One region of the Romboutsia ilealis genome, then DNA from elsewhere that is predicted to be linked to it. Evidence: riboswitches for the same ligand, from Rfam matches in the RefSeq annotation. Region 1 holds a riboswitch; the other holds the start of a gene.
The links. A riboswitch is a leader RNA that binds a small molecule or an ion and turns the genes downstream of it on or off. The one in region 1 is predicted to bind cobalamin.

Region 1 (16,962 bases):
ATTATACAGTCTATATATTCTTTAAGTGGAGCTGGAAATGACAAACTCCACATTGGAGCTGAAATTACATAAGCATTAGCGCTTATAAATTGATCACATAGTTCTCTTATTTTTTTTATTTCTCTTTGTTCTTTATCACTTAGTTCTTTAGCATCACTCTCATTTATTATACAATTTCTCTTTTCAAAATATTGATACTCAAGTCTAGGTATATGCTCTTTATATAAGTCTATCTCTTCTAATTGGAAATCTTTATTTTTTTCTAAAAATTTATTTATAAATTTTCTAGCCACAGTTTTACTTGCAGATAAATTTTCAGGCTTAGAGTTTACACTTATATATAATAACTTTTTCATAATAGTACCTTCCTTCATATATTATATCTATTGATATAGTTTTTCTATAAGGTACTTTTTTATTCATTTACAATAAAAAATTCGCTTCGCTCATGTCGCCAACGACTTCGTCCGTTGCTCAAAATCCTTTTTATGCTCAAAACCAATTTATTGATATTACTTACATTCAGAATTTATCCACATTTTTTTAAGTATTATAATATCCTTAAGCGTAAAAAAGACTATGAAATTCATAGTCTTTTAACTGGCGGAGAAGGAGGGATTCGAACCCTCGCACCAGTATAACCCAGCCTAAACCCTTAGCAGGGGTTCCTCTTTAGCCACTTGAGTACTTCTCCTTATTTAATTTATACCTTAATTATACAATCTAATAACAATATAGTCAATAGTTTATATAATTTTTTTGAAAAATTTTACTATTATTATGTAAAGTAGAGATATTACACTCTACTTTATATAAATACTTTATAAAATACACTCAAAATATCTCCGCCTTCATCCTTATTAATTTAGAATCTATTTCATATACTTTCTTTATTAATTTTCTAGTTAAAATATTTTTAGGATTTCTATATGCTATTATAATTCCATCTTTTAAAACATAAATCTTATCACGATATAAAAAACTCTATTTAAATCATGACTAGCACCAATAATTTTTATTTTCTAGCTTTTTGAATATATTCATTATTTGATAGAATAATATTATTTTAATCTATTATGCTGGTTATTTTACTAAACATATTGAAATTACTATATAAAGTTTTTGAACTATAAAAGTATAGTTTAATAGACTTTAGTATTTTCAATAATCATGTTTAACTAGCACAACGAGTTATTTTAATAATATCAATATGTAATAAATTACATGTAATGTATAGTAAAAGTAAATTTAGAACCTCTTCCAATTTCTGATTCAATATAAATGTTCTCATTTAGATGCTTAATTATTTCATATGCAATAGATAAACCTATCCCCGTTCCATTTGAATTATGAGATTTATCTGCTTTGTAAAATCTATCAAAGATAAAAGGTATATCTTCTTTATCTATTCCTATTCCAGAATCTATAACACTAATTTCTAAATATTCAGTTTTACTAGAAACCTCTAAACACACTACTCCTCCTGAGGCTGTAAATTTAAATGCATTATCTAAGAGGATTATAAGTATTTGAACTATTCTATTATAATTAGTATATATACTTGGTATATTATCTAAATTTTTAGGGGTTATAAAATCAATATCTAAATCATCTGCCATAATTTCAAATTTTTCAATAACTTCATTTATAATATCGTTTACACTTACATATGACTTTTCAAAAGCTATGTTACCAGATTGAAGCCTAGATAATTCCAACATATCCTTAATTAGAACCTCTAACCTTATCGATTCTCTAAGAATCATACTATAATATTTATTCTTATCTATACTATCCTTAAGTTCATCATCATTAAGTATTTCAGCTATAGCCCTTATCGATGTTACAGGAGTCTTTAACTCATGAGATACATTTGCAACATAATCTTTTCTCATTTGATCTAGCATTTTTGATTCTTCTTCACTCTTTTCTAAGTTATCTGCTAAATAATTAAATTTTCTAACTAACTCCCCAATAACATTGTTTTGATTAGCTTCTACCCTAATAGAAAAATCTCCCTTAGACATTAATATTGTTGCATCTGTCATATCTTCTATTGGCTTAAATTCTCTTTTTATAAAAATATAAATAGATACTATAATAGATATTAATACTAAAGTCATACTTATTATAATAACTATGTAAAATACTATTAACCAATTGGTAACGTCGCTTGTTGATTTTATTATAAATATTGCTCTGACTACATCATTATCTTCATTGATAGGCTCACCAATTAACATACAATCGCCCTTAATTCCATATAACTTAATCACATCTTTTATTGAACTTCCGCCTAAAACTGTTTCTATATACGGATCTAATACTTTTGATATTTTTTCATCAGAAATATAGTTATCTTCATATTTAAAATTATTAAATTTATATGTAGCTTTTTCTTGGCTATCATAAACTCTTATAATCAAATCATTACCTAATCTTCGCTGTATATTTTTAAATAAAAGATTATCGTCTTTTTCATAATTAGATACAGCGTGCTTAACCTTATATTGGATATCATTTAAGTTAATTTTCAAAAAATATACCTTTATAATTATGCTACAAAATAATACAATAGTTAATACAGTAACCATACTAGCCCTAATTATTATTCTAAATAATTTCTTAAATAGTTCTTTATTCATTAAGATACCTCAAATTTATATCCAACACCATATACTGACTTAATTCCCCAATTTAAATTATCCATATCAATTTTTTTCCTAAGCCTTTTAATCTGAGTATCAACTACTCTAGTATCGCCAAAGTAATCATATCCCCATACTTCAGACAATATATACTCTCTTGATAAAGTAGTTCCTTTATTCAATGCAAGTGTATAGAGTATCTTAATTTCTTTAGGCGTAATATTTAATATTTCATTATTTATATATACCTCATGATTATCTAAGTTTATTCTAAGATTATCATAATTCAAAATATTTTTAGGCTTATATATATTTGATGAATGTATACGTCTAAGTACAGTTTTCACACGTGTAACTACTTCTCTTGGTGAGAATGGTTTGCTTATATAATCATCCGCTCCTATTTCAAGACCTATTATCTTGTCTACAGTTTCTCCTTTCGCTGTAAGCATAATAATAGGAACATTACTATTTTTTCTAATCTCTTTACATACATCTGTGCCAAGCATCTTAGGCATCATTAAATCTAGTAATACTAAATCGATATCCAAAGTCTTAACTTTTTCTAGGGCATCTAACCCATCAAAAGCAGATACATACTCCATACCTTCTAACTTTAAATATTCACCTATAGTTTCATGTACTGATTCTTGGTCATCACATATTAAAATTTTTTTCATTAATTTAATACCTCTCCCCACTATTTAATTAAAAATAAAAGTAAAAAAATGCTTTAGTATTGCAGCTAAAGCATTTTTAAGGATAAGTTTTATTTATTTAAAGAAATTTGCTTAAAGTCATAATTAAAAGCCCATCAAGATATGATGAGCTTATATAAACATATATAATAATACAACTTTACTATATATTAATAAATAAGAACCTTCCCCATCCCGAAGAATTTCTATATACTATAGGCAGATATCCTGGCTTAGCTTCATCCTACTAGTTTCCCTTCCCATGAATATTCACAGTGGTTTGAAACGTTCGTCCACCTTACAGTAGCGGGTGCTGCAAAGGACTTTAACCTTTTTCCCTTTTAACTCAACTTGTGAGCACCTATAATATTTCTTTAGTTGTCATACTATAATAGTATACTATATTATCTATAATATCAATAAGTTATTTTATTTTCTTGATTTCCAAATAACCTTATGTACTCCCTATCCTCTAGCTATCAGAAATTATATCATTTATTTTACAAAAAAGATTATCAATCATCTAACCTTAATATGAGCATTTATTATTATAATGATAATGCGTATGTTTTCCAGTAAATCCATCTTCATGTATATGGTCATGACCCACACCATTTATATGTTCATGACTATGCATAAATGAAACTTGTAATTTATTATTTATAGGATTTATACCTACATATGCATTTACACCAAATATTTCTTTTAACATTTCAGATGTTATTACATCTTCAACTTTTCCAAAATCTTTTATTTGACCATTTTTCATAATTATTAAATAATCACAATACATAGATGCTATATTCATATCATGTATAGCTGATAGAGTTGTTATATTGAGGCTTTTAATAAGATCCATAAGCTGTATTTGGTAACCTATATCTAAATGATTTGTAGGTTCATCTAATATTAAAAAATCTGTATTTTGAACTAAAGCCCTTGCAATCAATGTTCTTTGTTTCTCTCCTCCAGATAAGTTAGAAAAATTTCTATTGCTATAGTTATTTAATCCTACTTTCTCTAACATATCTTTAACCATCTGAAGATCACTCTTAGAATAATCTTCAAAAATAGATTTATATGGATAACGTCCCATTTTTACTATTTGTTCTACAGTAAAATCAAATTGTGAATTACTTTCTTGAGCAAGTACTGCTATTTCTTTTGCACAATCTTTATCTTTCATCTTAGCTAAATCTTTATTGTCCAAAGTTATACTTCCACTAGATGGTTTATATAGTCTGTATATATTTTTTAATAAAGTAGACTTCCCACAACCATTTGGGCCTATAATTCCTACAAAGCTTCCTCTTGGAACTTCAAAAGATATATCTTTCAGTATTTCTTTTTTATCTATAGTAAATTTTAAATTTTCAACCTTTACTTTAATCATTAATCATTTCCTCCAAATGAGTAATTTTTATTAGAAATTAAATATAAAAAGAATGGTCCACCAACTAATGATGTTATTATTCCTATAGGAATTTCTATTGGAGGAAAAATCCATCTAGCAACAACATCTGATAATATTAAAAATATTGATCCTACTAATGATGAAAGTATTATTAACTTCTTATGGTCACTTCCTGCTATAGTTCTACATACATGTGGGACGACAAGACCTATAAACCCTATAGCTCCAGTTATAGCAACCAATGTTGATGTAAGTAGAGTTGCTAAAATTAATATAACTGATTTTACTAATTTAACATTTATGCCAAGTATTACTGCACTATCATCTCCTAAAAGAAGAATATCTAATGACTTAGACATTATAAATGATACTATAATAACAAAAACTAAGGCTATAAATGGAATCAATAAAATATCCCACTTAGCACCACCTAAACTTCCTATAGTCCAAAATAATGCATTTTTTGCTTGGTTAGAATTTTTCGCTGAGTATATAAGAAGATTTGTTAATGCACTAAATATAGTTGATATTGCCATCCCAGACAAAACTAATCTGGTAGTAGATGTTATTCTTCCCATTTGCGTACCTATTACAAAAACTAAAACACCAGATATAATTGATCCAATAAATGCTCCACCTGTGATACTCGTTATTCCAATAGATGACATTCCTCCAAGAATAATAATAGCTACTGCACCACAAGATGCTCCAGAGGATATTCCAAGTATATATGGCTCTGCTATTGGATTTTTAGTAACGCATTGCATAAGTACTCCACAAAGAGCAAGACCTGCACCACATATTGCTCCTAGTAATACTCTTGGTAGCCTAATTTCCCATATTATATTATCAAACATTATATTCCAAGTTGAATCAAATATATTTTGATTTAAAAGTTTATTTATTAATACTTTATAAACTACTCCAGGTTCTATATATGTACTACCTATAGCTATTGCGCCTATTATAGTTGCTATTAATACTATAGTTAAAAATATAGTCCAAAACGAGAACCCTCTCTTATATGAAAAACTTCTCGTTTCTTGTGAATTTATATCCACTAGTTATTTTCTCCGTAGAAATATCCGTACATTTTTTCTATAACCATAGGATTTCTAATTCCTGGAGATAAATCAGCTAATCCTACAACATATATTTTATCATTTTTTATTGCATCAATATCTTTTAGTGCTGGATGACTTTTTAAAAATTCAATCTTTTTTTCAACAGGAGACCCTGCTAAATAGTCTGTCACAATTATAACTTCTGGATTTTCAGCTACTACACTTTCCCATGTAGCATTTATATATGGTTGACTTTCTTCACCAAATATATTTTTTCCTCCTGCAAGTTCTATTAAGTTATTTGCCAAACCTGATCCAACTGCCATAGCTTTATCTTCACCAGAATCATATACCATAACTCTTACCTTGTCTTCCTCTTTTACTTCACCAAGTTTATCTGTTATTTTTTTTATATCACTTTTCATTTTATTTATTACTTCAGTTGCTTGATCCTCTACATCAAATATTTTTCCTAACAATTCAAAATCTTCATATACTGTTTCAACTGTAGCATCTGGAGAATATGACTTGGCTAAGAAAGGCGTTATATCTTTTTCTATAAGTTCATCTGGGCTACCTGTTGTTTGATCTGATATAGACATATCCCATCCACTGACAAAATCAGCCCCAGTTGCTATAAAAGCTTCTTTGGATATAGAATGACCTTCACTTATTTCTAACTCAGGTATTTTATTGTATGCTTCTTCAAACTCGGGAAGTATTGGATTATCTAAAAGAGCTGTTCCAACCATTTTATCTCCTAAATCAAGAGTTAATAACATTTCTGTCATAAATTGAGATAATGTAACTGCCTTTTCTCTTGGTTTTTCAACTTTTACATCATATTCTTTCGCTCCATCTGAATATGTAAATTCTACTGGCGTAAAATTAGTTTCTTCTATCTTAGTTTCTGATACTTTATCTTTATTATCACTACTTGATGAACACCCAACAATACTTATGGTTAATCCTACTATTGATAGTACTACTAAAAATCTCTTTAAACTATAACTTTTTATCATTTATATACTCCCCCTTTGTTAAATATTATATATAAAACATATTAAAAAACCATGAAGGATATTAATATTTTACCTTCATGGTATAAGTTCTTCTACATATGTTTTTTAGCTTCGATTAACATTTCATTGGCTTTTTGAAAATATTCAATAGCCTTTTCAATATTATTTGCTGTTTCATCTTTTCCCATATTTCTAGCTTTATATACCCATTCTCTAAATCCTTCTTCATGTGATTCATTGTGATTTACCCAATGAACTAGAAGAATTTTTAAAAGTTTTTCATCTTTATTTTCTATAGCATCACCATGAGAATGATTATTTTCATGTATATGGTCATAATCTTGGTCATGTCCATGATGATATCTTACTCTTTGTTTTCCAGATATCATTTATTTATCCCCCTATTTATTTTATATTAAATTCATTTTTTATTAATTTTATTGAATCTTTAATAAGTAATGCTAATGGTTTATTCTCTAGTCCTACTAACTCTATATTCTCTGGAATAATTGGTAAAAGTATTTTTAAAGCCTCAGATTCAATAACAGCTTCACTAACTTTACTCGTTACTTCCCCCATCATCGAATTTGGCATCGTTACGGAAACTGGTGCAACTATTATATTAGCCTTTTTTACTGATGTTATAATAGCATTCTCTCCTGTTGCTCCTTTATTTGCATGAGCTTTCATCATAGCGCTAGTTGCAATAGAATTTGTTCCAAGTGCATATATATCTATATATGTAGGTAGTTCTTCTCTAAGATTAGATACTATTTGAGCACCTATTCCTCCACCCATACCATCTATAACTGCTATTACCATATATCTATCCCCTATTATCTTTTATTTTCCTTTATTATTATCTTATGATCCATTAGTCTTATTTCTTTTATTTCGCCATCTATTATTTTTTGTTCTCCTAATAAATCTGTTAAATATACCTTTCCTTCAAATGGATCTACGCTAACAACATTATCCATTATTCTCTCCATTCCATCTTCTTTTAAAATATAAGCAGCAGATTCACACATATTATTTCCCCCTTTAGATTATACTAAAAAAGGTTTCTTCAGGTATTTCAATACACCAAAGAAACCTTCATGATTTCGCTTTTTATTATTTATTTATACTTTGAGTATAGCAGTGTAATTTATAAAAAGTCAACTAAATTTAACTACTTATAATAATCTTATTTTTAATATTTTATTCTCCTAATTTTGATTTAATCGTTGGAAATTGCTCTATATTTGTATGTGGTAAAAAACATGCTGATATAAATTCATCCATATATGTAGGATAAACACTTAATTCAACATATGTTATTTCACTTCCTATTTCTTGAAGCTTTTTCTTTGCATCTTTACTTATTAATGCAAGATAAGAACCTACTAATGAACTATTTCCTATATATATAAACTTCTCTCGTTCTATATCTGGGAGTAAACCTATTAATATTGAGTTTTCTATATCTAGGTTATTTCCAATTCCACCAGCTATATATACTTTGTCTATTACACTAAAATCCATACCTAAGCTTTCTATTAAAACTGAGGCTCCTGAATATATCGCGCCTTTAGCTTTTATAAAATTATCTATATCAACTTCATTTATAGTTATATCCTGATCTAAATTATATTCTTCTTTAAATGCTAATACATATTCGCCTGTCTCATACTCATTAAATATTATTCTTTCATTGTCTATATCTCTATGTATTTTACCTCTTCTATCTATTATTCCAGTAAGTAACATCTGACATATTAAGTCTATTATACCTGAACCACATATTCCTATAGGAGAAACATCCCCTATTGTTGTAAGAGTTGGTTTTAAAGTTTCTTTGTCTATTTTTACTTTTTCTATAGCTCCATTTGAAGCTCTCATTCCACAACTTATTCCTCCACCTTCAAATGCAGGACCTGCAGAACAAGCGCAACTCATCATATAATCTCGGTTTCCAAATACTATCTCTCCATTAGTACCTAAATCAATGAATAGTACATTTTCTTCACTAGACCAAATACCTGCCGATAATACGCCCGCAGTGATATCTCCGCCTACATAACTTGCAACAGAAGGCGCTATAAATACATATGCACTATCATTAATATTTAACCTTACATCTTTTCCTATTAATCTAGGAGATTTTAAAAATGGTGGTATAAATGGTTCTTGTCTTAAGAAATCTGTATATACTCCTAAAAATAGACTTGTCATAGTTGTATTTCCTGCTACTACAAGGCTTACAACATTATCTTTATCTACGCTATTTCTAGTATAGATTGAATCTAATAACGGATTTATAGTTTCTTCTACTACAGCTTCATTTAATTCTTTTAATCCATTTTTCTTTGTTGAATATACAATTCTATGTATGACATCTGCTCCATATTTTATCTGAGCATTTCCAGATGAAGCTTTATCTACAATTTCTTTTGTATATAAATCAACTAAACATATAACTACAGATGTTGTTCCTATATCTATGGCAACTCCATAAAGCTTATTTTCTGTATTTCCTGATTCTATATTAAGTATAGTTATTTTATTTTTCTTTTTAATGTACGTTATAGTTACTTTAAAATTATCTTCTCTTATTACTGTAGGGACTTTTCTTAGTAATTCTATAGTGAAATCTATTTCATCATATCCTAAATGATTTCTTACATATCTTTCTATTCTATCAATATCACTTATATTATCATCTAATGTTGGTTCATCTATCTCTATATAAGTTTTTACAATATTAGTCTTAAACTCAAAATTATTTTCTTCAATTATCTTCTTTGCTCTATCAAAAACTTCCTTATCTTTTTTCTTATCACTACCTTCTATTTTCATTCCATGCATAGATGCTGATAATTTTGAAGGTACTTCTATATCAATATCTTCTATTACTTTTGTATTACATGCTAATATATACCCTTGATTCCATTCCTCATCTTTAATATGATGAGTTTTCTCTGTATCAACTTTCCCTTTAATTAATCTTACCTTACATTTCCCACAAGATACATTTCCATTACAGGGTGCATCTATAAATATTTCTGCATCTCTTGCAACATCCAGTAATTTCTCTCCCTTATTACAGTAAATCTCTTTATTATGTGATGTAAAAGTTACTTTCACCATATCTAATTCCCCCAATATGCTTTTCTAATATAAATTTAGCATATATTATATTTATAGGTATCAATAAGGAGTATGAAAGATTTGCGTGCACTCAATCCTTTCATACTCTTATTTTAATTAATCTATACTAGCTTCGTAACTCTTTGAATTTAATAAGTTTTCTAACTCATCTTCATCAGCTACTTTAACTTTCACTATCCATGCATCATATGGATTTTCATTTATATATTCTGGTTCATCATCTAATTTTTCATTTATATCGACAACCTCTCCAGATACCGGAGCTATTAAATCTGATGCTACTTTTGAGGATTCAACTACGCCGTACTCTTCACCTCGGTTTAATTCATCCCCAATCTCTGGCATTTCAACAAATAGTACTTCTCCTAATTGATTTTGAGCATAGTCTGTTATTCCTATATATGCAAATTCGCCATCTATTTTAACCCATTCATGTTTGTCAGTATATTTTAGATTTGGTATAACTTTCATAGTAATCCTCCCGATATACTAAATTACATTAAATATTCCATTGATAATGCTGGGTGTCCTTTTTCTTCTAAAAATGCCAATACTCCTTCAGAATCACTAGCTATAGTCTCATCACATATCATATCTACAAAGTTTTCTATACCAGTCATTTCTTTAACTGTAGCATTTAATTTATCAGCTACATAGTCTTTTAATTCTTTCGGCATCCAAACTATTCTTTCTGGTCCGCCCTCTGCATAAGCAAACTTTTTAGAAGATATGAAATGTCTTCCGTGTCCCATAAATCCTGGAGTTTGAACCCCTCCACCTGTCATAGAAGCAAGTTCTCCAAATGTCATACCAACAGGAGTTATTTGAGAGAATTCTCTATTTACTATAATAAATCCGTTAGCTTCAGGCATTATACCGCAAATACATTCAAAACATCCACATGAAGTCATTGGATCTTCAAGTATAGAATATAATGTAACATTTTCAACAGCACCTTGAGATATCTCAGATACTGTATTATCAACTGATTGCCATTTTCCTAGTCTATCATCTAGGCACTCACCTTTAACTATAGGTTGGCAAGGTCCAGTTGGATCTAGTTCTTTAGTTGCCTTAGCATCTAACCAACTAACCGCTCCACAAAGTCCAAGCCTTTCAGGAGTAACAACACAAACATGTGCTGGTGCGAAAGATTGGCAAAGGTTACAAGAATAGAACTCTTCAACACTTTCATCAACTAATGAAGCTAACCTTTCATCTCTAGCATCGTATCTAGTTATAGCTTGAGATTTTAATTCAGAAACTTTTTGTTCATCTGTTACTATTGTTATTTCACACTTATCAACAACAGATTCAAATTCATCTCTCATTTTAGCATATAAAACTTCTCCTATATGCTCTAATCTAAATCCTTTTTCATAAGCATCTTTAGATATTCTTATCCAAGACATATCTCTCTGACCAACATGCATTACACCTTCTATGTAGTTTAAGAAGTAATGTAATCTTCTTTCAAGAACTGGTTCAAAGTCTTCTTGCATCGATTTACCTGCTATATTAACTATAATAGCAAGTGGTAATCTTACTACACCATTTGATTCTACTTCATCTATATTAGGACCTATTACTGATATTTTATGGTCTTCAACTTCACTTAACTCTCTCTTTATAACAAGTTCCCAAGCTTCAGTTTTATTTCCACCAAATTCAGCAAACATGTCGTTCTTTCTAATTCTTTCACCTTCAAATGCAGCTGCAAATGATACTGGTATTGGTATATCTGTTATTTTTATTTTTATTCCTCTAGCTTCTAATGAAGTTGCTACAAACTTATCATAATCCTTTTGAGTCAATAAATTCATTGGAACTTCTAGAACTGTTTGATCAGTTATAACTGGAAATCCTAAAGCTATAGCTCCAGCTCCAGCAGATATAACTAATTCACTTAATGGTCCAAATGCATTTACGAATGCTGGAACTCTCTTAGAAGTATATTCTAATAATCCTGGTAAATCCCCTGGCGTTAAATTTCCAAATATTAATGCCGCTCTTACTGCAACAGATACTACATGTATAACTGATGTTACATCATATCCTAAAGGTATAACCCTTAGTTCTAACCCCATTTTTATTCCAGCTTCTATAACTTGATCTATTACTTTACCAACTAAGAAAGTAAGTAAACCTTTAGCTTGGTAATCTTTTATTATTTTAGATGCAGTTTCAGCGTCTGGGCATTCTCCAAGAACGACTGCAACACCTGGTATATCTCCTGTAACTAGTGGAACACCAAGTGATCTTATTATAGGGTCAGTTATATGACCTGTGCAAGGTTCACTGTATGGAGCATCGCTAGTTGCATATTTTATAGCCTCTATAACTTCAGCTGCAAGTGCTGTAGCTAATCCTGAATTTAAAGCATGTTCTAATAAATGAGTTTTATTTATTAAGCTTTCTACTATTTCAAGAGCACCTTCTAAGTCTCCTAAACAGTTCATTTTTTTCCCTGTAGCTGCATATATACACGGTAACGAATATGCAGTATCAGGGAATGATACCGTATGCTCTCTTCCATTTGATTCTATTGCTTGATTTAATAAACCTCTTGCAGCTTCTAAAGCTTGCTCAGATCCTGTAAAAATTATATTATATAGGTTCACTCTATATCCCCCCCTTTTTAGGCTTTTTCAATTATATTTTTATATCTTATATGTTAAATGCAAATGAACCTTCATTTAACTCTAAAAATGAGTCTGCATATAGAGAAGCTCCTCTTATTATGTCACAAGATTTTACTGTTCTCATTAATCCTTCATCACAAGGATTTACTATAGCTGAACTAAATCCATTTGCCATAGCCATTGCTAAAAATGCACTGTCAAGTATTGGTCTTACATGTTTTGGGCATCCATTAGATACATTCGATAATCCTCCTGTAGTTAATAATCCCATTTCTGTCATCATTCTTATAGCTTCTAAAACTTCTACTTGCTTATCCTGCATTCCTTTTATAACTAAGCATAATGGATCAAATAACATATCTTCAGGTTCTAATCCTACCATTAGACCTTGCTCTAACATTTCTTGGCAATAAGCCATACGCTCATCATTATCTTTTGGTATACCTTCTTTAGCGCATAAAGCTATAACCTTAGCTTCATATTCTCCTGCTAAATCTATTAAATCTAATCTTGAACCTGCATCAGCAGAATTTATTATTGGTTTAGCATGAGTTCTATTATATACTTTAAGTCCCGCTTCTATAGCTTTTCTATTTGCAGTATCTAAAGCTAAAGGAACATTATTAAACTCTTTTTGAAGCAATTGAACTCCCCAAGTCATTAAATCTTCTCCATCTCTTTCAGCAGGACCTATGTTAAAATCTATATAGTGCGCTCCAGCTTCTAATTGCTCCTTAGCTCTTTTTAATATTGGTTCAGGATTTCTCTCAGCTAAAGCTTTTCTTATTACTGGTGATATACAGTGTATTCTTTCACCTATTATCATAAACTTTTCCATTTGATTTATCCCCCTATAAGTTACTTATTATATTTTGTAACAGTAACTAAATGATATTTAACTACAATTTGAATTTATATACTATGCATTTGATACAGCTTCTCGCTTAGCTTTATATTCTTTTAGGAACTTCGGTATCTCCATAGATTCTTCTGTTCCTATTATTACATTCCATCCTGGTAAATTATCTTCTATATCTCCTTTTAATACAGCAACTTTTCCTGGTATTATTAAATCTCTATTCTTAGTCATCTCTTCTATTTTACTTTCTTTTATAAATTTAGCTATACTACTTCCACTAAACTTACCTGCAGACCAAGCAGTTAATACAGAATATCCTCCTGCATCTGGTATTGCTAAGTATGTTGGAACTTTAGATCTTTCTATATCTCCTGATACTATGAAATAAGTTAATGCAAAGTCAACAGTAACTATTACTGGTGAATTTTCATCTGCATTATTTATTGAGTAAACTTTTGGTTCAACTCTCATTGGCCTTTGTGGATCAGTGTATATATTTTGTCTTAATGCGAATAATGGTAATGCTTTTGAGTAATCTATGTCATCTATTACTATTATAGATCCATATTTTATTGTAAATATTGATGATATGGCTACTTCCATTTGTGGGTCGTTATTTGATAGTTTGTTTGCAAATACTATTGACGGGTATCCAAATGTTCTGTCTTGTTCTTTTAAAGCTATTCTTCTAACTTGAACAGCATTTGTAAATGTATCTTTTATATTTTCTCCTGTTACATCTAATAATAATTCTCTATATCCTAATCCTTGAATTGCTTCTATAGTAGAGTATAACTCTTCTAAGTTAGCAGCCTTTACACCTAGAGCTAATTTAAGATCTTTTACTAACTCAACCATTCCCTTGTAATTTTCTTTATTAGCCCCATAAACTATTGGTTTTTTATCTTTTAATATTTCTATAGCTTCTTTAGCTATATCTACATCTTCACATACTATTATATGAGTTACATCTAATCCGCTTTCGTTAACTCTATTTACTAAGTTTAAGAATCCATCTTTATTATAGCGATATTCTAAAACTACCATTTCAGCTTTCATTTCTTCGCCTATTCTTATATAGTTAACAGCTTTTATATTAGCTATTTTAAAATCTATTTGTTCATTAGTCATAGAATCATCAAATGCTACTGCATATCTATTTCTATTTACTAATGTTTTTTCATGTCTAAATAATACTGTTTCAGCGCCTAATTCATACTCAGAAGTTCCACTTCCTACTTTTAAAGTTCTCATTAAAGGTGCTGTCGCTTCTGATAATTTTGCTATTGAATCATCAGACATATGTGGACACTTACTTACTTCTACGGCTCCTGAAGCAACTTTCATAGAGAAAGCCATACAAGTTGGAAATCCACAATCCTTACAGTTTTTCTTTGGTGTTAATTTAAATATATCTAAAGCTTTTAATGCCATTATTTTTCCCCCTAACCTTACAATTTAATTAAGCTAACGCACTAACTAATTCTTTTATAGTCTCTACTGATTTTGGATGACGAAGTATAACCGCATTTGCTCCACAAACTAAAGCACTTGCTGCAGTAGATACTTCCATATTTATACCTCTTTGTTCTGCACATCCCCATTGTGGTTCATCTTCAATGCTTGCTACAGATTCTTTAACATGCCAAGATTCAAATGAAACTGGAGTTACTATAGGCATTTGTAATGTTTTATCATTTTGACCAAATGCGGCAAGTCTAATTCTATCCATAGTAGATGCAACATACTCATATCCGTAACCAACAGCCGAGCATCCTACTTGCATAACTATATTTTCAGGTTTAACACCCAATTGATTTAATAATACGTTTAATTGTTTAGCTAGGTTTATATCAACCGAAGATTCAGCTACTACTTTATGATTATACGCCATTGTAGATGCAGCTCCAACTGCTTTGTAATTATCTTCTGTAGCTGATAAAAATAAACAGTTATTTCCATCAACAGCTTGAGCTATCTTTTCAAATACCTTAGCATCTTTTTCATGATTTCCACACCCTGCTATAACCATAGGTAACTTAACTGATTCAACTACATTTTTAGCAACTTTAGCACATTCTTCTGGACTTCTATCTAATCCATTTGGATCAGAACTTTCAAGCCTTAAACATATAAAGTCTGGTTTTAAATTTTCCTCTATGTATTTAGCCCATTTAACTGGACAATCACAAACATCTTTATACATTTCTTTAAATTCATTAGTCCATCCTTCTGGATATACATCTAACATTTCTATTCCCACTTTTGGGGTATTTCCAGTATCTCCATCAAAGCTATAAAATGGTAAAGTACTTTCTCCACCTATTTTTATTGCCTTTTCCCCTCTCCCTATTTCTACTTCTGATATCTTTCCAGAATATTTTTGAACAGACATCTTAAATGCCATAGTTTTATCCCCCTTAAGCCTAATTTAATTCTAACTTATTCATTATATCATTTATAGCTATCTTAGCTTTTGAATCCTCAGGTAAATTAACCAATGGTATTCCTGAAGAATCATATTCATATATCATTTCATCCATAGGTACTACACCTATAAGATTTAGATTATGTTTAGCAATTTCCTCTTTTATTCCTTCATTTAATTTTCCATTTGGAGCTTTATTTATAATTAAGTATATCTCTCCTACACTTAATTTTAATTCCCTCGCTAAATCTCTAATTCTAGCAACAGCCTGAACACTTCGTCTTGAACAATCACTAACTAATAAAAGTTTATCTATGTGTTTTGTCGTTTTTCTACTTAGATGTTCCATTCCGGCTTCATTATCTATAACTAAATATTCATAAGCATCAGATAGTTTATCAGTTTGCTCTCTTAATATTCCATTTACATAGCAATAACAACCTTCTCCTTCAGATCTTCCCATTACTATTAAGTCATATCCATCGCCTTCTGCTAAACAAGTATTTAATCTATATTGTAAATATTGAGCTTTAGTCATACCTCCTGGAAAAGCATTGCCTTGTTTTTCCCTTTGGTTAACTTCTTCTCTGATTGAACCTATAGTAGTTTCAACCTCTATACCTAATACTTCATTTATATTAGCATTTGCATCTGCATCAACAACTAATACTGGCCCCTTATTATTAGCTGTTAGGTTATCAATTAAAAGCCCTGTAAGACTAGTCTTTCCAGTTCCACCTTTACCTGCCACTGCTATATTATATCCCATATTAAGATTTCCCCCTTTTATTTGTCAAAACAGAGCTTTTAATATACTCTGTTTTGTATTAAACTTTCGCCTTTTTTAATTTTGGAGCTGCATGAACACATTCACCATGCACATCGTGAAGAGCTTCCATTAAGCCTTCTGATAACGTTGGATGTGCGTGTATAACATCTCCTACTTGCTCTACAGTTAATCCTAAATGTACTGCAAGTGATAATTCTGTTAATAGATCTGTTGCATGAGGACCTACTATTGATGCCCCTACTAT
Region 2 (16,962 bases), 140 kb from region 1:
AATATCTAAGCCGGAGTTTGTAAGTATGTACTCTATAAGTAGAGTAGATAAATTTCTAGATATATTTTATAGAGATAATCCATTTACATTAAAAAGCGATATGGAAAATGGCACATTCTTTACAAGATTTAATTTTAATAATGATCATGTCAAAAATAATGTATATGTAATAAATAATGATATTAAAGCGATATATTATCAAATGGGAAATGAGTTTTTCGTAGGAACTTATAGCGATAAAGATAGAAAGTATATAAATAAGATATTGCAGTGTAACTATAAAGAATATTTAGATATTAAAGAAGAGTTATATTTTGAAGAAAATGTATTATATGATTTTGTTGAATCGGAATCAAATGACTTCTATGATTTTTTAGATTAATATAAATTAAATAAAGCCATGAACAATTGTTCATGGCTTTATTTTGTATTTATAATATTGGGGGAATATTATGAGGAATACATTTATATTATAGACAGATATAAATTTCTTATACCATCTATTATAAAAAAATTACATTTCTTCCTCATCAAATTCCTCCATATTTATAGGAGTCATTCCGGGCATCATCATGTAAGGCATCATAGGAGTCATTCCAGGCATCATATAAGGCATCATAGGTTGCATTTGTCCACTCATCATCATTTGCATCATCATTTGCATCATATTAGGTGGAATCATTCCAGGCATCATAGGTTGCATTTGCTGTTGCATCATATCAATATACATATCATCTTGGTTATACTCATCATCATAATCTCCAGAATCAGTATAGCTTGGATTCATATTAGAATCCATTTTACCAGGATACATAAAAGGGGTCATATAAGTCATATATCCGCCCATTGTATTCGGATTCATTTGCATACCATAAGAGTTTACATACATCATAGGATCTATATAAGGTCTAGGGTATATATAGTTAGAATCCAAATCATCATTATATTGCTTATTTGAATACATATCAAAGCTCATATTAAATTGCACCTCCAAAAATAATATACACAAATACTAAAAAATCACTTTAATAATATATATATTATTAAAAATATTAATATGTGCATTTTATCTATTAATTAAAAAAAACTGATGTTATCAATGGTAAAATAAATTATTCAGAGCATTTAAATATATGAGTTTATATGGTTAGTTAATAACATGATCAATTATAGAAAGTAATAAAAAAAGCGAGATATCATAACTGGGTATGTATCACGCTTTTATAAGTTTGACAGATATACTATATTACATATTTAAAAACACATAAAAAATGAGTTAAAGTACCGAACATTATAAAAATATGGAATATTTCATGGAAACCTAAATACTTAGATTTTAGAAACTTTGGTTTAGTAGCATAGATTATAGCCCCTATAGTATAAAATACACCGCCTATGATAAGTAGTGATAAACCTTGTGAAGAAAGAGATTCTTTTAGTGGGCCCATTAGGAACACGGCAATCCATCCCATTATTACATAAATGCTTGTAGAAAGCCATCTAGGGCAATTAAACCAAATTAATTTAAAACTTATTCCAACTATGGCTATAGTTATTATTATACTGAATAAAACCCATCCAGTAGTGCCTTCAAGAGCGATTAAGCAAAAAGGAGTATATGATCCAGCTATTAAAAGAAATATCATAGAATGATCTAATCTTCTTAAGAAACTAATAACTTTATCACTAGAAACGACTAAGTGATAAGTAGCGGAAGCGGCATATAAAAGAATCATGCTTATTCCAAAAATTATTACAGCTGTTAAGGCTATAGTAGAATGACCTTGTAAAGCTGTTTTTATTACTAATGCAAGTAATCCTGCAAATGACAATATTGCACCAGCTAAGTGGGTAAAACCATTTACGGGCTCCCTAAGATAATTGTTCATAAAAAACCTCCCAAAACAAAATGACTTAAAAAGTATATTTTAATAAATTAATAAAAAATTTTAGCTTCGACTAATATTATATTAATATTATACTCTATATATCTAATCATATATATATTCTTAAAAAAAATTAACAATTATTTTTATTTATACATTATTTATACATTATGAAAAAAATATAAAATTATAGACATAATAAACCAAGATATATAACATATTTCATTTTTTCAGTTATTAAAAAAATAAAAAATTAATAAAAAAGTATTGACGATAGAAAAAATGGGTGGTATAGTTATACTTGTCCTTAAGAAAAGGGCGAACACGAAAGAGAAAAAACAACTTAAAAAAAATAAGTTGACAAAGAAAGATAAATTTGGTAAACTTAAGAAGTTGTGAAAATGAACTTTGAAAATTAAACAGTAGGTTAATTTATAAAATTGAAACTAAACAAACCAAGCCAGATATTCAGATAATGATTAGTCTGAGCAGGTAATCAAATTTATTTGAGCAACGGATGTATCTGAAGCGGTAGCGAAGATATAACGTTGGCGATATAAATTCGAAGAATTTATTTTGAGAGTTTGATCCTGGCTCAGGATGAACGCTGGCGGCGTGCCTAACACATGCAAGTCGAGCGATTTACTTCGGTAAAGAGCGGCGGACGGGTGAGTAACGCGTGGGTAACCTGCCCTGTACACACGGATAACATACCGAAAGGTATGCTAATACGAGATAAAATACTTTTATCGCATGGTGGAAGTATCAAAGCTTTTGCGGTACAGGATGGACCCGCGTCTGATTAGCTAGTTGGTAAGGTAACGGCTTACCAAGGCGACGATCAGTAGCCGACCTGAGAGGGTGATCGGCCACATTGGAACTGAGACACGGTCCAAACTCCTACGGGAGGCAGCAGTGGGGAATATTGCACAATGGGCGAAAGCCTGATGCAGCAACGCCGCGTGAGCGATGAAGGCCTTCGGGTCGTAAAGCTCTGTCCTCAAGGAAGATAATGACGGTACTTGAGGAGGAAGCCCCGGCTAACTACGTGCCAGCAGCCGCGGTAATACGTAGGGGGCTAGCGTTATCCGGAATTACTGGGCGTAAAGGGTGCGTAGGTGGTTTCTTAAGTCAGAGGTGAAAGGCTACGGCTCAACCGTAGTAAGCCTTTGAAACTGGGGAACTTGAGTGCAGGAGAGGAGAGTGGAATTCCTAGTGTAGCGGTGAAATGCGTAGATATTAGGAGGAACATCAGTTGCGAAGGCGGCTCTCTGGACTGTAACTGACACTGAGGCACGAAAGCGTGGGGAGCAAACAGGATTAGATACCCTGGTAGTCCACGCCGTAAACGATGAGTACTAGCTGTCGGAGGTTACCCCCTTCGGTGGCGCAGCTAACGCATTAAGTACTCCGCCTGGGAAGTACGCTCGCAAGAGTGAAACTCAAAGGAATTGACGGGGACCCGCACAAGTAGCGGAGCATGTGGTTTAATTCGAAGCAACGCGAAGAACCTTACCTAAGCTTGACATCCTTTTGACCGATGCCTAATCGCATCTTTCCCTTCGGGGACAGAAGTGACAGGTGGTGCATGGTTGTCGTCAGCTCGTGTCGTGAGATGTTGGGTTAAGTCCCGCAACGAGCGCAACCCTTGCCTTTAGTTGCCAGCATTAAGTTGGGCACTCTAGAGGGACTGCCAGGGATAACCTGGAGGAAGGTGGGGATGACGTCAAATCATCATGCCCCTTATGCTTAGGGCTACACACGTGCTACAATGGGTGGTACAGAGGGCAGCCAAGTCGTGAGGCGGAGCTAATCCCTTAAAGCCATTCTCAGTTCGGATTGTAGGCTGAAACTCGCCTACATGAAGCTGGAGTTACTAGTAATCGCAGATCAGAATGCTGCGGTGAATGCGTTCCCGGGTCTTGTACACACCGCCCGTCACACCACGGAAGTTGGGGGCGCCCGAAGCCACTTAGCTAACCCTTTTGGGAAGCGAGTGTCGAAGGTGAAATCAATAACTGGGGTGAAGTCGTAACAAGGTAGCCGTATCGGAAGGTGCGGCTGGATCACCTCCTTTCTAAGGAGAATTACCTACTGTTTAATTTTGAGGGTTTATTAAAAACTTTCAAAAAGAGGGCGAAGCCCAAAATAAGTACTTTGAGCACCTAGGCACGAACGAACGTGAGTGGAAGGTAGCGAAGTGCGTTAGCACTTTGAAAACTGCATAACATTTAGTGATATGACATCATTTTAAACATATATAGACAAGAAAAGTCTTTTAAATTACACTTTTAAGCACTGGAATAAACTGAGTTAATACGAAGTTTGTTCAGTAGCGATAACTTTTTAATAACTGGTCAAGTTATTAAGGGTGCAGGGCGGATGCCTTGGCACTAGGAGCCGATGAAGGACGTGATAAGCTGCGATAAGCTTCGGGGAGTTGCACGTAAACTTTGATCCGAAGATTTCCGAATGAGGAAACTCACTTAGAGTAATGTCTAAGTATCGTTAAGTGAATACATAGCTTAGCGAGGGGAACCCGGGGAACTGAAACATCTAAGTACCCGGAGGAAGAGAAAGAAATTCGATTCCGTAAGTAGCGGCGAGCGAAAGCGGAACAGGCCAAACCAATGAAGTTTACTTCGTTGGGGTTGCGGACATACAACATGGATGCAATATCGTAAATGAAGAGAGTTGGAAAGCTCCGCCATAGAAGGTAATAGCCCTGTAGTTGAAACGAGAAAGCTACTAGTATGATCCAGAGTACCACGGGACACGTGAAACCCTGTGGGAAGCAGGAGGGACCATCCTCCAAGCCTAAATACTACCTAGTGACCGATAGCGCATAGTACCGTGAGGGAATGGTGAAAAGAACCCCGGGAGGGGAGTGAAATAGAACCTGAAACCCTGCACTTACAAGCTGTGGGAGCACATTACTTGTGTGACCGCGTACTTTTTGTAGAACGGGCCAACGAGTTACGTTAAGTAGCAAGGTTAAGCACTTAAGGTGTGGAGCCGTAGCGAAAGCGAGTCTTAAACGGGCGATTAAGTTACTTGGCGTAGACCCGAAACCGGGCGACCTATCCATGAGCAGGTTGAAGCGAAAGTAAAATTTCGTGGAGGACCGAACCCACGAGCGTTGAAAAGCTCGGGGATGACTTGTGGATAGCGGTGAAATTCCAATCGAGCCCGGAGATAGCTGGTTCTCCCCGAAATAGCTTTAGGGCTAGCCTCAAGCGTAGAGAAACGGAGGTAGAGCACTGAATGTCCTAGGGGGTATTGCACTTACCGAAGACTATCAAACTCCGAATGCCGTTTTCTTTTACTTGGGAGTCAGACTGTGGGTGATAAGATTCATAGTCAAAAGGGCAACAGCCCAGATCGTCAGCTAAGGTCCCTAAATGTACGTTAAGTGGTAAAGGATGTGGGATTGCACAGACAACCAGGATGTTGGCTTAGAAGCAGCCACTCATTTAAAGAGTGCGTAATAGCTCACTGGTCGAGTGATCCTGCGCCGAAAATTTCCGGGGCTAAAACGTACTACCGAAGCTACGGCATCAATTATGATGGGTAGGGGAGCTTCGTATGCAGGCTGAAGCATGACCGTAAGGACATGTGGACAGTATACGAGTGAGAATGTTGGCATGAGTAGCGAGACGTGGGTGAGAATCCCACGGGCCGTAAACCCAAGGTTTCCAGGGGAAGGTTCGTCCGCCCTGGGTTAGTCGGGACCTAAGCCGAGGCCGAAAGGCGTAGGTGATGGACAACAGGTTGATATTCCTGTACCGCCAATAAGCGTTTGAGAGATGGAGTGACACAGTAGGATAAGCTAACCGTACTGTTGGTTATGTACGGCTAAGCATTGAGGCAGTCTAAATAGGCAAATCCGTTTAGACAATGCTAGGATGTGATGGGGAAGCCCTTCGGGGCGAAGTAGCTGATTTCACACTGTCAAGAAAAGCTTCTATCGAGTTTAAAGGCGCCCGTACCGTAAACCGACACAGGTGGGTGAGGAGAGTATCCTAAGGCCAGCGAGAGAACTATTGTTAAGGAACTCGGCAAAATGACCCCGTAACTTAGGGAGAAGGGGTGCCTGTCTATGACAGGCCGCAGAGAATAGGCCCAAGCGACTGTTTACCAAAAACACAGGTTTCTGCTAAGTCGCAAGACGATGTATAGGAGCTGACGCCTGCCCGGTGCTGGAAGGTTAAGGGGATCTGTTAGAGCAATCGAAGCAGTGAACTTAAGCCCCAGTAAACGGCGGCCGTAACTATAACGGTCCTAAGGTAGCGAAATTCCTTGTCGGGTAAGTTCCGACCCGCACGAAAGGCGTAACGATTTGGGCACTGTCTCAACAATAGACTCGGTGAAATTGTAATCCCGGTGAAGATGCCGGGTACCTGCGACAGGACGGAAAGACCCCATGGAGCTTTACTGTAGCTTGACGTTGGGTCTTGGTACTACATGTACAGGATAGGTGGGAGACTAAGAAGCATGGACGCCAGTCTGTGTGGAGTCAACCTTGGGATACCACCCTTGTAGTACTGGGATCCTAACCATAGGCCTTGAATCAGGTCTTGGAACACCGTCAGGTGGGCAGTTTGACTGGGGCGGTCGCCTCCTAAAAAGTAACGGAGGCGCTCAAAGGTTTCCTCAGCACGGTCGGAAATCGTGCGAAGAGTGTAAAGGCAAAAGGAAGCTTGATTGCAAGACATACAGGTCGAGCAAGGACGAAAGTCGGACTTAGTGATCCGGTGGTACCGCATGGAAGGGCCATCGCTCAACGGATAAAAGCTACCCTGGGGATAACAGGCTTATCTCCCCCAAGAGTCCACATCGACGGGGAGGTTTGGCACCTCGATGTCGGCTCATCACATCCTGGGGCTGTAGTAGGTCCCAAGGGTTGGGCTGTTCGCCCATTAAAGTGGTACGCGAGCTGGGTTCAGAACGTCGTGAGACAGTTCGGTCCCTATCCGTCGCAGGCGTAGGAAATTTGAGAAGACCTGTCCTTAGTACGAGAGGACTGGGATGGACGTACCTCTGGTGTACCAGTTGTTCTGCCAAGGTCATGGCTGGGTAGCTATGTACGGAATGGATAAGCGCTGAAAGCATCTAAGCGCGAAGCCAACTTCAAGATAAGATTTCCCACCGTAAGGGTAAGACCCCAGGAAGACTACCTGGTTGATAGGTCGAAGGTGTAAGTGCAGTAATGTATTTAGCTTATCGATACTAATAGGTCGAGGACTTGACCAAAAAATAAACCTAAAGGTTTATATTGCAAACCGAATCAAAGATTTAGGTTGCTAAAATAAAATGATAAATATTAAATGATATGCAGTTTTCAGAGTATTAACTCTAAAACTTATGCGGGTGTAGCTCAATGGTAGAGTTCCGGCCTTCCAAGCCGGCTGTGAGGGTTCGATCCCCTTCACCCGCTCCAACTTAAATAAGATTATGTGGTTATTATAGCAAAGAGGATACACCTGTTCCCATACCGAACACAGAAGTTAAGCTCTTTAGCGGCAATGGTACTTGGTGGGCGACCGCCTGGGAGAGTAGCACGTAGCCACGTAATCTTTTTTTTATGCAAAAAAATAATTAAATTACAAAAATAGTTGGTTAAATTTACAAAGAAGAGATAGTAGTGTTATACTATATTAGTGAATATAAATAATTAATTAGCTTGGAGGTTGGGCATGAATATAGGTGTTATAGGGGTAAATCATAATTTAGCTCCAATCAATATAAGAGAAAAGGTTTCATTTACGGATATACAAAAGATAGAGGCTATAAACTACTTTCTAGATAGAGATATAGGAGAGGTAGTAATACTTTCTACTTGTAATAGAAGTGAAATTTATATCCAGGCAAAGAACATAGATGAAAAAATTAAATTGGTAGAAGATTTTTATGAAGAGTTTTTTAATGCAAAAGGTATAAAAGAATATTTATTTTCTAAAAAACATACTTCAGCAATAGAACATCTATTTAAAGTAGCATCAGGTCTAGACTCTATAGTTTTAGGTGAAGATCAGATACTTGGACAAGTAAAAGATGCACATGATTTCTCTATGCAACTTGGTTCTAGCAAAAAGATATTTAATAAATTATTTAGAGAAGCAGTAAATATAGCTAAGGATATAAAAAATACTACAAAAATATCACATCAACCTTTATCTATAAGCTATATAGGTATAAAATTTTTACAAAATAAGGTTGGTAATTTAGAAGGTAAAAAAGCTTTAGTTATAGGTATCGGTAAGATGAACAGGCTTACAATGAAGTACTTAGAAGAAGAAAAGCTAGACACAATATATCTATCAAATAGAAGTCATGGAAAAGTAATAGAATTAAAAAGTGAATTTAAGAATATAGTTCCTATAAAATATGAAGACAGATATAAAGTAATGAATGATGTTGATATAGTAATCAGTGCTACTGCATCTCCACATATGGTCATAAAATATGATGAAATGCCTGAAATTCAAAGAAAAATATTTATGATGGATATTGCACTTCCAAGAGATATAGATCCTAAGATAAATGAATTAAATAATATAGAAGTATATGACATAGATAACTTAAAAGACATTCATGATAAGAATGATAAAAAGAGAAAAGAGTTAGCGCAAACAGGATATGAGATGATATCTGAAAAAATTATAGAGTTTACAGAATGGCTAGACTCAATCAAAATCGACCCTACAATTGAATCATTAAATGATAAATGTTTAGAGATTAGAGAAGATACATTAGAATATATATATAGAAAAACTAATCTTAACAATAGAGATAAAAAAATTATCGATAAGATGCTAACATCTGCATTAAAAAGATTAATAAGAGAACCAATAATAAATTTAAAGCAAACAAAGGATAAAGGTAAAAGAGAAGAGTATATAAAGTTAGTCGAAGAATTGTTTGAACTTTAAAATTTAGGAGGACATATAGATGAAAAATGAAAAATCACTAAAGATATATGAAGAAGCAACTAAATATATACCAGGAGGGGTTAATAGTCCAGTAAGAGCTTTTAAATCAGTTGGATTAGATCCAATATTTATAGAAAGAGCTCATGGAAGTAGAATATATGATGTAGATGGTAATGAGTACATAGACTATATTTGTTCTTGGGGACCGCTTATGTTAGGTCATAGTCCGAAGGAAATAGTAGAAGGAATAGAAGAAGTTGTATATAGGGGAACAAGTTATGGAGTACCAACTGCAATAGAAGTTGAAATGGCTAAATTAGTTGTGGAAGCTTATCCTGCAATAGATCAAGTTCGTATGGTAAATTCAGGAACAGAAGCTACTATGAGTGCATTAAGAGTAGCTAGGGCATATACAAATAGAAATAAAATATTAAAGTTTGAAGGATGTTACCATGGACATTCAGATGCACTATTAGTTAAATCTGGTTCAGGAACAATAACATATGGAGTTCCGACAAGTCCTGGTGTACCATCGGATGTTGTAAAGGACACTTTAGTATGTAGATATAACGACTTAGATGAAGTAAAAAATATATTCAAAGAGCAAGGTCATGAGATTGCAGCTGTAATAGTAGAAACAGTAGCAGGAAACATGGGAGTTGTCCCAGGAACGAAAGAATTCTTACAACTATTAAGAGATATAACTAAGGAATATGGAACTGTTTTAATATTTGATGAAGTAATAACTGGATTTAGATTAAATTATAATAGTTCGGTGGGATATTTCGGAATAAAACCAGATATGGCTTGCTTTGGGAAAATAATAGGAGCAGGTCTTCCGGTTGGAGCTTATGGAGGAACTAAAGAAATAATGAGCATGGTATCTCCAGTAGGGCCAGTTTATCAAGCAGGTACACTATCAGGAAATCCTCTAGCAATGTATATGGGGAAAAAGAATTTAGAAATATTAAGAGACAATCCAAGTATATATGAAGAATTAGAAAGAAAAGCTATAAAATTAGAAGAAGGATTAAAATCTAATATAGAAAAGCTAGGACTAGATTATACAGTAAATAGAGCAGGTTCACTAGTTTGTTTATTCTTTGCAAAAGGGCCTATAAATAATTATGATGATGTTAAAAATTGTGATGTTCCTAAGTTTAATAAATATTTTGAAGAACTAATAAAAAGAGGAGTATTATTAGCTCCAACTCAATTTGAAGCTATGTTCTTATCAAATGCACATACAGATGAAGATATAGAATATACAATAAACGCAAGTTATGAAGCTTTGAAAGTTGCTCATAATATATAATTAAAATTTAAGTGGCTGTCTAAAAATAGAGTTATAGCTATATTATGATATAAGTTATATCAAGAAGTTTATTTTAGATAGTCACTTTAATTAAGATGTTAAGGTGGGATTAAAATGAGTATATTAGAAAGCACAGTAAATAATATAGATTCTTTAGATAAGACTTCTATTGAACAAGCTAAAAAAAGGCTAGATAGATTAATAAAGCCTCAAGGTAGCTTAGGTAAGATGGAAGATATTTGTATGCAATTAGCAGGAATACATAAAAATAAACACTTTGATACTTCTAAAAAGGTAGTTATAGCTTTTGGAGCAGATCATGGAGTTTATGAAGAGGGTGTAGCACCAGACCCTCAAAATATAACATATATGCAATTACCAAACTTTACAAAAGGGATATGTGGAGTGGGCGTAATAAGTAAGTTTGTAGGCGCTGATGTGATAGCTGTAGATATTGGTGTAAACTGTGACCATGAATTAGAAGGTGTACTTAATTATAAAATAAGAAAAGGAACATCCAATATGGCTAAGGGTCCAGCTATGACTATAGAAGAGGCTATTAGATCTTTAGAAATAGGTATTGAAATGGCTGAAGATTCTATAAAAAAAGGATATAACTTAATAGGTATTGGAGAAATGGGTATATGCAATACTACACCAAGTAGTGCGATAATATCTGTAATAGATAATTGTGACCCAGAGGATGTAACTGGTATTGGGGCCGGATTAAAAAAAGAAAGAGTTAAATTTAAGGCAGATACAATAAGAAAATCTATAGAATTAAATAAACCAAATCCAGAAGATGCAATAGATATATTATCTAAAGTAGGTGGATTTGAAATCGGTGGTATGGCTGGAGTTATACTAGGATGTAGTGCTAATAGAATACCTGTGGTTTTAGATGGATTTATATCTTATGCAGCTGCATTACTTGCATATAAAATCAATCCAAAAACTAGAGAATACATGATAGCATCACATTCATCGGCAGAAACAGGAACACAGAGAGCTTTAAATATATTAAACTTAGAACCAGTTCTAAATATGGGAATGAGGTTAGGAGAAGGTAGTGGAGCGGCTCTTGCATTTAATATAATAGAGGCATCAAATTACACATATGAAAATATGGCTACATTTGATGAAGTAGATATGGGTAGATAGTATTTTAGTTAGGAGAAAAAAATGAGCCAAGTTATATTAGTAACAGGTGGAGCAAGATCTGGGAAAAGTAATTTTGCAGAGAAGCTATGTAAAGAACAAAATAATAATACTGCTTATATAGCAACATCAATTCCATTTGATGATGAAATGAAAGAGAGAGTTAAAAAGCATAAAGAAAGCAGACCACAAAATTGGAAGACTTATGAAATATACAAAGATATATACACTATAATAAATGATATTTCTAAAGAACATAAAACTGTAATACTGGATTGTGTTACTTTATTGGTTAATAATTTAATGTTTACATACGAAATAGATATAGATAATTCGACACAAGATGAAATAAATGAATTAGAAAAATATATAAAAGAACAAGTTGAAAAATTACTTATAGAAATAAAAAAGACTAATTTATACTTTGTGATAGTTACAAATGAATTAGGATTAGGTGGAGTTTCTATAAATAAATTAACTAGAATATATACAGATATTATAGGAAGAATAAATCAACAAATAGCAACTCATAGTGATGAGGTATATTTTGTGGTAAGTGGAATTCCTATGAAGATAAAGGGGTAGCTTATGAAAAGATTTATTTCTATACTTCAATTTATGACTAGGATACCAATAAATATAGATACTGGATTTGATGAAGAATTTCATAAAACCATAACATATTTTCCGTTAGTGGGACTGGTACTAGGTGTATTAATATATATTATAGGTTTAGTATCTGGCATATTTTTTGATTCATTCATAACATCAATAATAGTAACATTAACATTAGTCATATTAACCGGTGGACTACATATAGATGGATTAGGAGATACTTTTGATGCTATATATAGTTATAGAGACAAAGAAAGAATGCTAGAAATTATGAAAGACTCTAGATTAGGTACAAATTCTGTTTTGGCCATTATGTTTTTAATATTATTAAAAATAGGATTTATATATAGCATAATAAATAATAATCTACTTTGGACTGTAATATTTATGCCTGTAGTGGCAAGACTTGGAGTAATTGTTATGATGTATAAAACAGTAACTCCTAGAGAAAATGGAATGGGAAATTTATTTATAGGAAAAGCAAGTACATCGATGTTTACTATTGCTATACTATATACAATAATATTAATAATAGGAATATCAAAATTAATATTCTTAGCTTCAACGTTTAAAGTAATAATGTTAATAAGTACTATTATTATATTATTCATATTTAATAATTTATTTAAAAAACATATATACAAAAAAATTGATGGAGTAACGGGTGATATATTAGGTTGTACAATAGAACTTGGAGAGCTTATATATTTATTTTGTATATATTTATTATTAATATAGCCCTCAATGAGGTGAAATATGGTAAAATTAATATTAGTTAGACATGCTCTAACAGTAGATAATCAAGAAAGTAGATTATCTGGACATATAGATAGCTCTGTAAGTGAAGAAGGAAAAGAGCAAATAGATAAGATTACAAATTACTTAAAGGATTTCGATATAGATAAAATTTACACTACAACATCTTCTAGAACTAAAGATACTGTAAAAAAATTATCTGAATTAAAATCTATAGAAATTATAGAAAAAGAAAGTTTAAAAGAAATAAGTTTTGGAGATTTTGAAGGATTAACTTTTAAAGAGATAGAAAATAGATATCCTGAAGAATTTCAAGATATGATAAAAAAAGGATATGAGTACAAATATCCTAATGGAGAGAGTTTAATAGATTCATATAATAGAGTTTGTACAGAATTAGATAATATTATATCTGATTGCGATAATCAAACAATTCTTATTTGTTCTCATGGAGGAACAATAAGAAATATAATAACTTATTTAATATCAAATAGTTATAAATACCACTGGAATTTTAAAATTGATAATGGATCAGTTACAATTTTAGAAATACAAGATGGGTTTACAGTTATAACTACTATGAATAATACTAGTTTTATATAGTTACTAAAATAGAATATTAGATTGAATTGGGTTCTTTCAAGATTAATAGGGAAAAAGGTGAAAATCCTTTGCAGCCCCCGCTACTGTAAGATGGACGAAACTAAAATTACCACTGTCGATATGATGGGAAGGTATAGGAGTAGGATGAAGTCGAGCCAGGATACCTGCCTAATTTAATTTTACTAAATAAATCTCGGGGTGAAGATTTTTATAATATATAATGTATAAAATAAAAGTCCTAACTTACAAGAGTTAGGACTTTTTCTAATATTCTGAATTTTTATGAAGGAGAACTGAATCATGGGCAAAAAGATTATGCTACAAGGAACTGCGTCAAATGTTGGTAAAAGTATATTAACAGCAGGTTTGTGTAGAGTATTTAAACAAGATGGATATAGTGTTGCTCCATTTAAATCTCAAAATATGGCATTAAATTCTTTTATAACTAAGGAAGGTCTTGAAATGGGAAGAGCGCAAGTATTCCAAGCCGAAGCTTGTGGTATAGATCCAGTTGCAGATATGAATCCTATACTTTTAAAGCCATCTGGAAACCATAGATGCCAAGTTATAGTTAGAGGTAAAGTAAGAGAAGATATGGCATCTTCCAAGTATCATACATATAAACCTCAACTAGCTAAAGAATTAAAGACTATATTCAGTGAATTTAGCAATAACTATGACATCGTTGTAATGGAAGGTGCGGGAAGTACAGCCGAGATAAATCTAAGAGAGCATGATATAGCTAATATGGGTATGGCAGAGATTGCAGATGCACCAGTAATAATAGTAGGAGATATAGATAGAGGTGGTGTATTTGCATCACTTGCAGGAACTATGATGCTACTAAGTGAAGAAGAAAGAAGAAGAGTTAAAGGTGTAATAATAAATAAATTTAGAGGCAGAAAGGAACTTTTAGAAGAAGGTATAAAAATGCTAGAGGAAATAATAAATGTTCCTGTCCTTGGAGTTATACCCTATAGCGATATAAAAATAGAAGATGAAGATAGTGTTACAACTAGATTCAAGGCAGTACAAGGAAAAAGAGACATACACATAGAGATAATAAGAACTCCTCATATGTCTAACTTTACAGATTTCAATATATTTGAAACACAAAATGATGTAAGCGTCAGATATGTAGGGTATGGAGAAGCTTTAAGTAATCCAGATATAGTTATCATTCCGGGAAGTAAAAGTACAATAGATGACCTAAAGTATATAAGAGAAAATGGATTAGAGGAACAAATAAAGGAGCTACAAAAAAGAGGCAAATTAATATTTGGTATTTGTGGGGGTTACCAAATGCTAGGAAAGAAAATAAAAGATCCTTATCATGTAGAAGGAGAAGTTGAAGAGATAGATGGTATAGGCCTTTTAGATACAGAAACTATATTTGAAAAAGAAAAGACAACTACTCAAGTAGAAGCAATAATACACCCAAATCTTTCAGGATACATGAAAAACTTATCTGGTAAAAGAGTAAAAGGTTATGAAATACATATGGGAATAAGTAAGCCTGGAAGTGAAGTATCTTATTTAAACTTAATTGATAAAAAGCTAGGAGAAGAAGTTAGCTATCTAGAAGGTAGTATAAATAAAAATGGAAATGTAGTAGGTACATATATTCATGGAATATTTGATGAAATAGATTTTACTAGAGAACTTTTAAATAGTATAAGAGAAGAAAAAGGATTAGAAAAATTACAAAGTAATGTAACTTCTTTTGATGAATTTAAGCAAAATGAATATGACAAATTGGCAGATTTATTAAGAGAGAACTTAGATATACAAAAGATTTATGAAATAATGACAGAACATGAAAATAAAATTTTATAGTTAGGTGAAGCTTATGAAAAAGATTTTAATAGCAGGGACGAATAGTGGTGTAGGTAAAACCACTATCTCACTAGGAATAATGCAAGCTCTTACTAAAAGAAATATGAAAGTTCAGCCATATAAGGTTGGACCAGACTATATAGATCCTTCATATCACACTTTTATAACAGGAAGACATTCTAGAAACTTAGATTCATATATGTTAGATGATGAAAAGATAAAGTATGTATTTAATGATGCATCTAAAGATGCAGATATATCAGTAGTTGAAGGTGTTATGGGTCTATATGATGGTATTGGAATCGATTTAGATAATTGCACAAGTTCTTATACATCAAAACTTTTAAAGGCTCCAGTTATACTTGTTATAAATGGAAAAGCTATGGCAGCATCTAGCGCAGCTATGGTACTTGGATACAAAGAGCTTGATAAGAATGTTGATATAAAAGGTGTAATAGTTAATAACGTAAAAACTAAATCACACTATGAAATAATAAAAAAAGCTATAGAAACATATTGTAATATAGAAGTTTTAGGATACTTCCCACCAAATAATGAATTTTCATTAGAGTCAAGACACTTAGGATTAGTACCAAGTGTTGAAATAGAATCTTTAAAGACGAAATTCAGTAACTTAGCAGATGAAATAGAAAAGTACATAGATATAGATAGGATAATAGAAATTTCAGAAACTGAAGAAGTTGAAAGTGAATTTGATATAAGAGACTTTATAGAAAAAAATAAATTAGAAAATAAGACTATAGCTATAGCTTATGATAAAGGTTTTAACTTCTATTATAGAGAAAACATAGAGCTTCTTGAAGATTTAGGATTAAATATAAAATATTTTAGTCCATTAAATGATAAAGAAGTACCTATATCTGATTATATATATATTGGTGGAGGATTCCCTGAGATATTTGCAAAAGAAATAGAGCTAAACAAATCTATGAGGGAATCTATAAGAAACGCTCATGAAAAAAACATTCCAATATATGCTGAATGTGGTGGGCTAATGTATTTAGGTGAAAAACTTGTAGACCAAAATGAAAACGAATACGATATGGTTGGAATTTTAAAAGGAATTAGTAAAATGACAAAATCTTTAAGAAGGTTTGGATATTGCTACGGAATTGCCAAAGAAGATACAATCTTATCAAATGTAGGAGAAGTAATAAAAGGACATGAATTCCACCATTCTGTATTTGAGAGTGAAGAAGAATGTGCTTATATAATGAAGAAGGAAAGAGATAAAAAAATTGTTGATGAGTGGGAAGGTGGATATAGCAAAGGAAATACACTAGCTACATATTTACATACTCATTTCTATAACAACTTAAATTGCATAGAGAAGTTTTTGGGTAAGCACAAAAATGACTTAAATAAAGAGAAATTATTAGTAAAGGAAGAGAATTAATATGAATATACTATCTATTTATATAGGTTATATAATCGACCTGATTATAGGAGATCCATATTCTTTTCCTCACCCTGTTAGATTTATTGGAAAATTAATAAAAATAACTGAAGATCAAATAAGAAAAGTAGCAAAGAATGATAAAGCATTAAAAATAGGTGGATTTATTCTATGGTTTATTACAGTTGGAGTAACTTATCTTGTTACATATTTAATAGTTAAATTAAGTAGCTTGATTCCAGGCGGTTTTTTAATAGCAAACTCATTCTTGATTTATACAACACTAGCTACTAAATGCTTAAAAGATGAAGCAGTAAAAATATATGAATTATTAAAAACTAAAGATATAGAAAAAGCAAGAGTTCAAGTATCTTATATAGTTGGAAGAGATACAACACATTTAGATGAAGGCGAGATAATAAGGGCAACTGTAGAAACAGTAGC

Region 2: it holds a riboswitch for cobalamin, as region 1 does, so the genes downstream of both, CRIB_RS10690 (cobyric acid synthase) here and CRIB_RS10115 (response regulator transcription factor) in region 1, are expected to answer to the same signal.

What each region holds. Positions count from the first base shown of each region.
Region 1 is NZ_LN555523.1:2,139,941-2,156,902, forward strand. It holds gene CRIB_RS10100 (FMN-dependent NADH-azoreductase) at 1-356, opposite strand, end outside; tRNA gene CRIB_RS10105 (tRNA-Ser) at 602-694, opposite strand; gene CRIB_RS10110 (sensor histidine kinase) at 1,221-2,645, opposite strand; gene CRIB_RS10115 (response regulator transcription factor) at 2,645-3,328, opposite strand; cobalamin riboswitch at 3,548-3,726, opposite strand; gene CRIB_RS10120 (ABC transporter ATP-binding protein) at 3,876-4,739, opposite strand; gene CRIB_RS10125 (FecCD family ABC transporter permease) at 4,739-5,821, opposite strand; gene CRIB_RS10130 (ABC transporter substrate-binding protein) at 5,821-6,846, opposite strand; gene CRIB_RS10135 (hypothetical protein) at 6,939-7,235, opposite strand; gene CRIB_RS10140 (DUF3842 family protein) at 7,252-7,668, opposite strand; gene CRIB_RS10145 (CooT family nickel-binding protein) at 7,683-7,877, opposite strand; gene acsV (corrinoid activation/regeneration protein AcsV) at 8,050-9,978, opposite strand; gene gcvH (glycine cleavage system protein GcvH) at 10,096-10,470, opposite strand; gene acsB (acetyl-CoA decarbonylase/synthase complex subunit alpha/beta) at 10,494-12,620, opposite strand; gene acsE (carbon monoxide dehydrogenase/acetyl-CoA synthase methytransferase subunit) at 12,667-13,479, opposite strand; gene acsC (acetyl-CoA decarbonylase/synthase complex subunit gamma) at 13,561-14,934, opposite strand; gene acsD (acetyl-CoA decarbonylase/synthase complex subunit delta) at 14,963-15,907, opposite strand; gene CRIB_RS10180 (ATP-binding protein) at 15,927-16,697, opposite strand; gene lpdA (dihydrolipoyl dehydrogenase) at 16,756-16,962, opposite strand, start outside.
Region 2 is NZ_LN555523.1:2,275,347-2,292,308, reverse strand. It holds gene CRIB_RS10755 (hypothetical protein) at 1-382, shown strand, start outside; gene CRIB_RS10750 (hypothetical protein) at 515-976, opposite strand; gene trhA (PAQR family membrane homeostasis protein TrhA) at 1,242-1,889, opposite strand; rRNA gene CRIB_RS10740 (16S ribosomal RNA) at 2,459-3,963, shown strand; rRNA gene CRIB_RS10735 (23S ribosomal RNA) at 4,242-7,139, shown strand; tRNA gene CRIB_RS10730 (tRNA-Gly) at 7,253-7,326, shown strand; rRNA gene rrf (5S ribosomal RNA) at 7,342-7,458, shown strand; gene hemA (glutamyl-tRNA reductase) at 7,583-8,818, shown strand; gene hemL (glutamate-1-semialdehyde 2,1-aminomutase) at 8,838-10,133, shown strand; gene cobT (nicotinate-nucleotide--dimethylbenzimidazole phosphoribosyltransferase) at 10,248-11,294, shown strand; gene cobU (bifunctional adenosylcobinamide kinase/adenosylcobinamide-phosphate guanylyltransferase) at 11,316-11,876, shown strand; gene cobS (adenosylcobinamide-GDP ribazoletransferase) at 11,880-12,644, shown strand; gene CRIB_RS10695 (histidine phosphatase family protein) at 12,663-13,265, shown strand; cobalamin riboswitch at 13,277-13,451, shown strand; gene CRIB_RS10690 (cobyric acid synthase) at 13,566-15,101, shown strand; gene CRIB_RS10685 (cobyrinate a,c-diamide synthase) at 15,115-16,518, shown strand; gene cbiB (adenosylcobinamide-phosphate synthase CbiB) at 16,520-16,962, shown strand, end outside.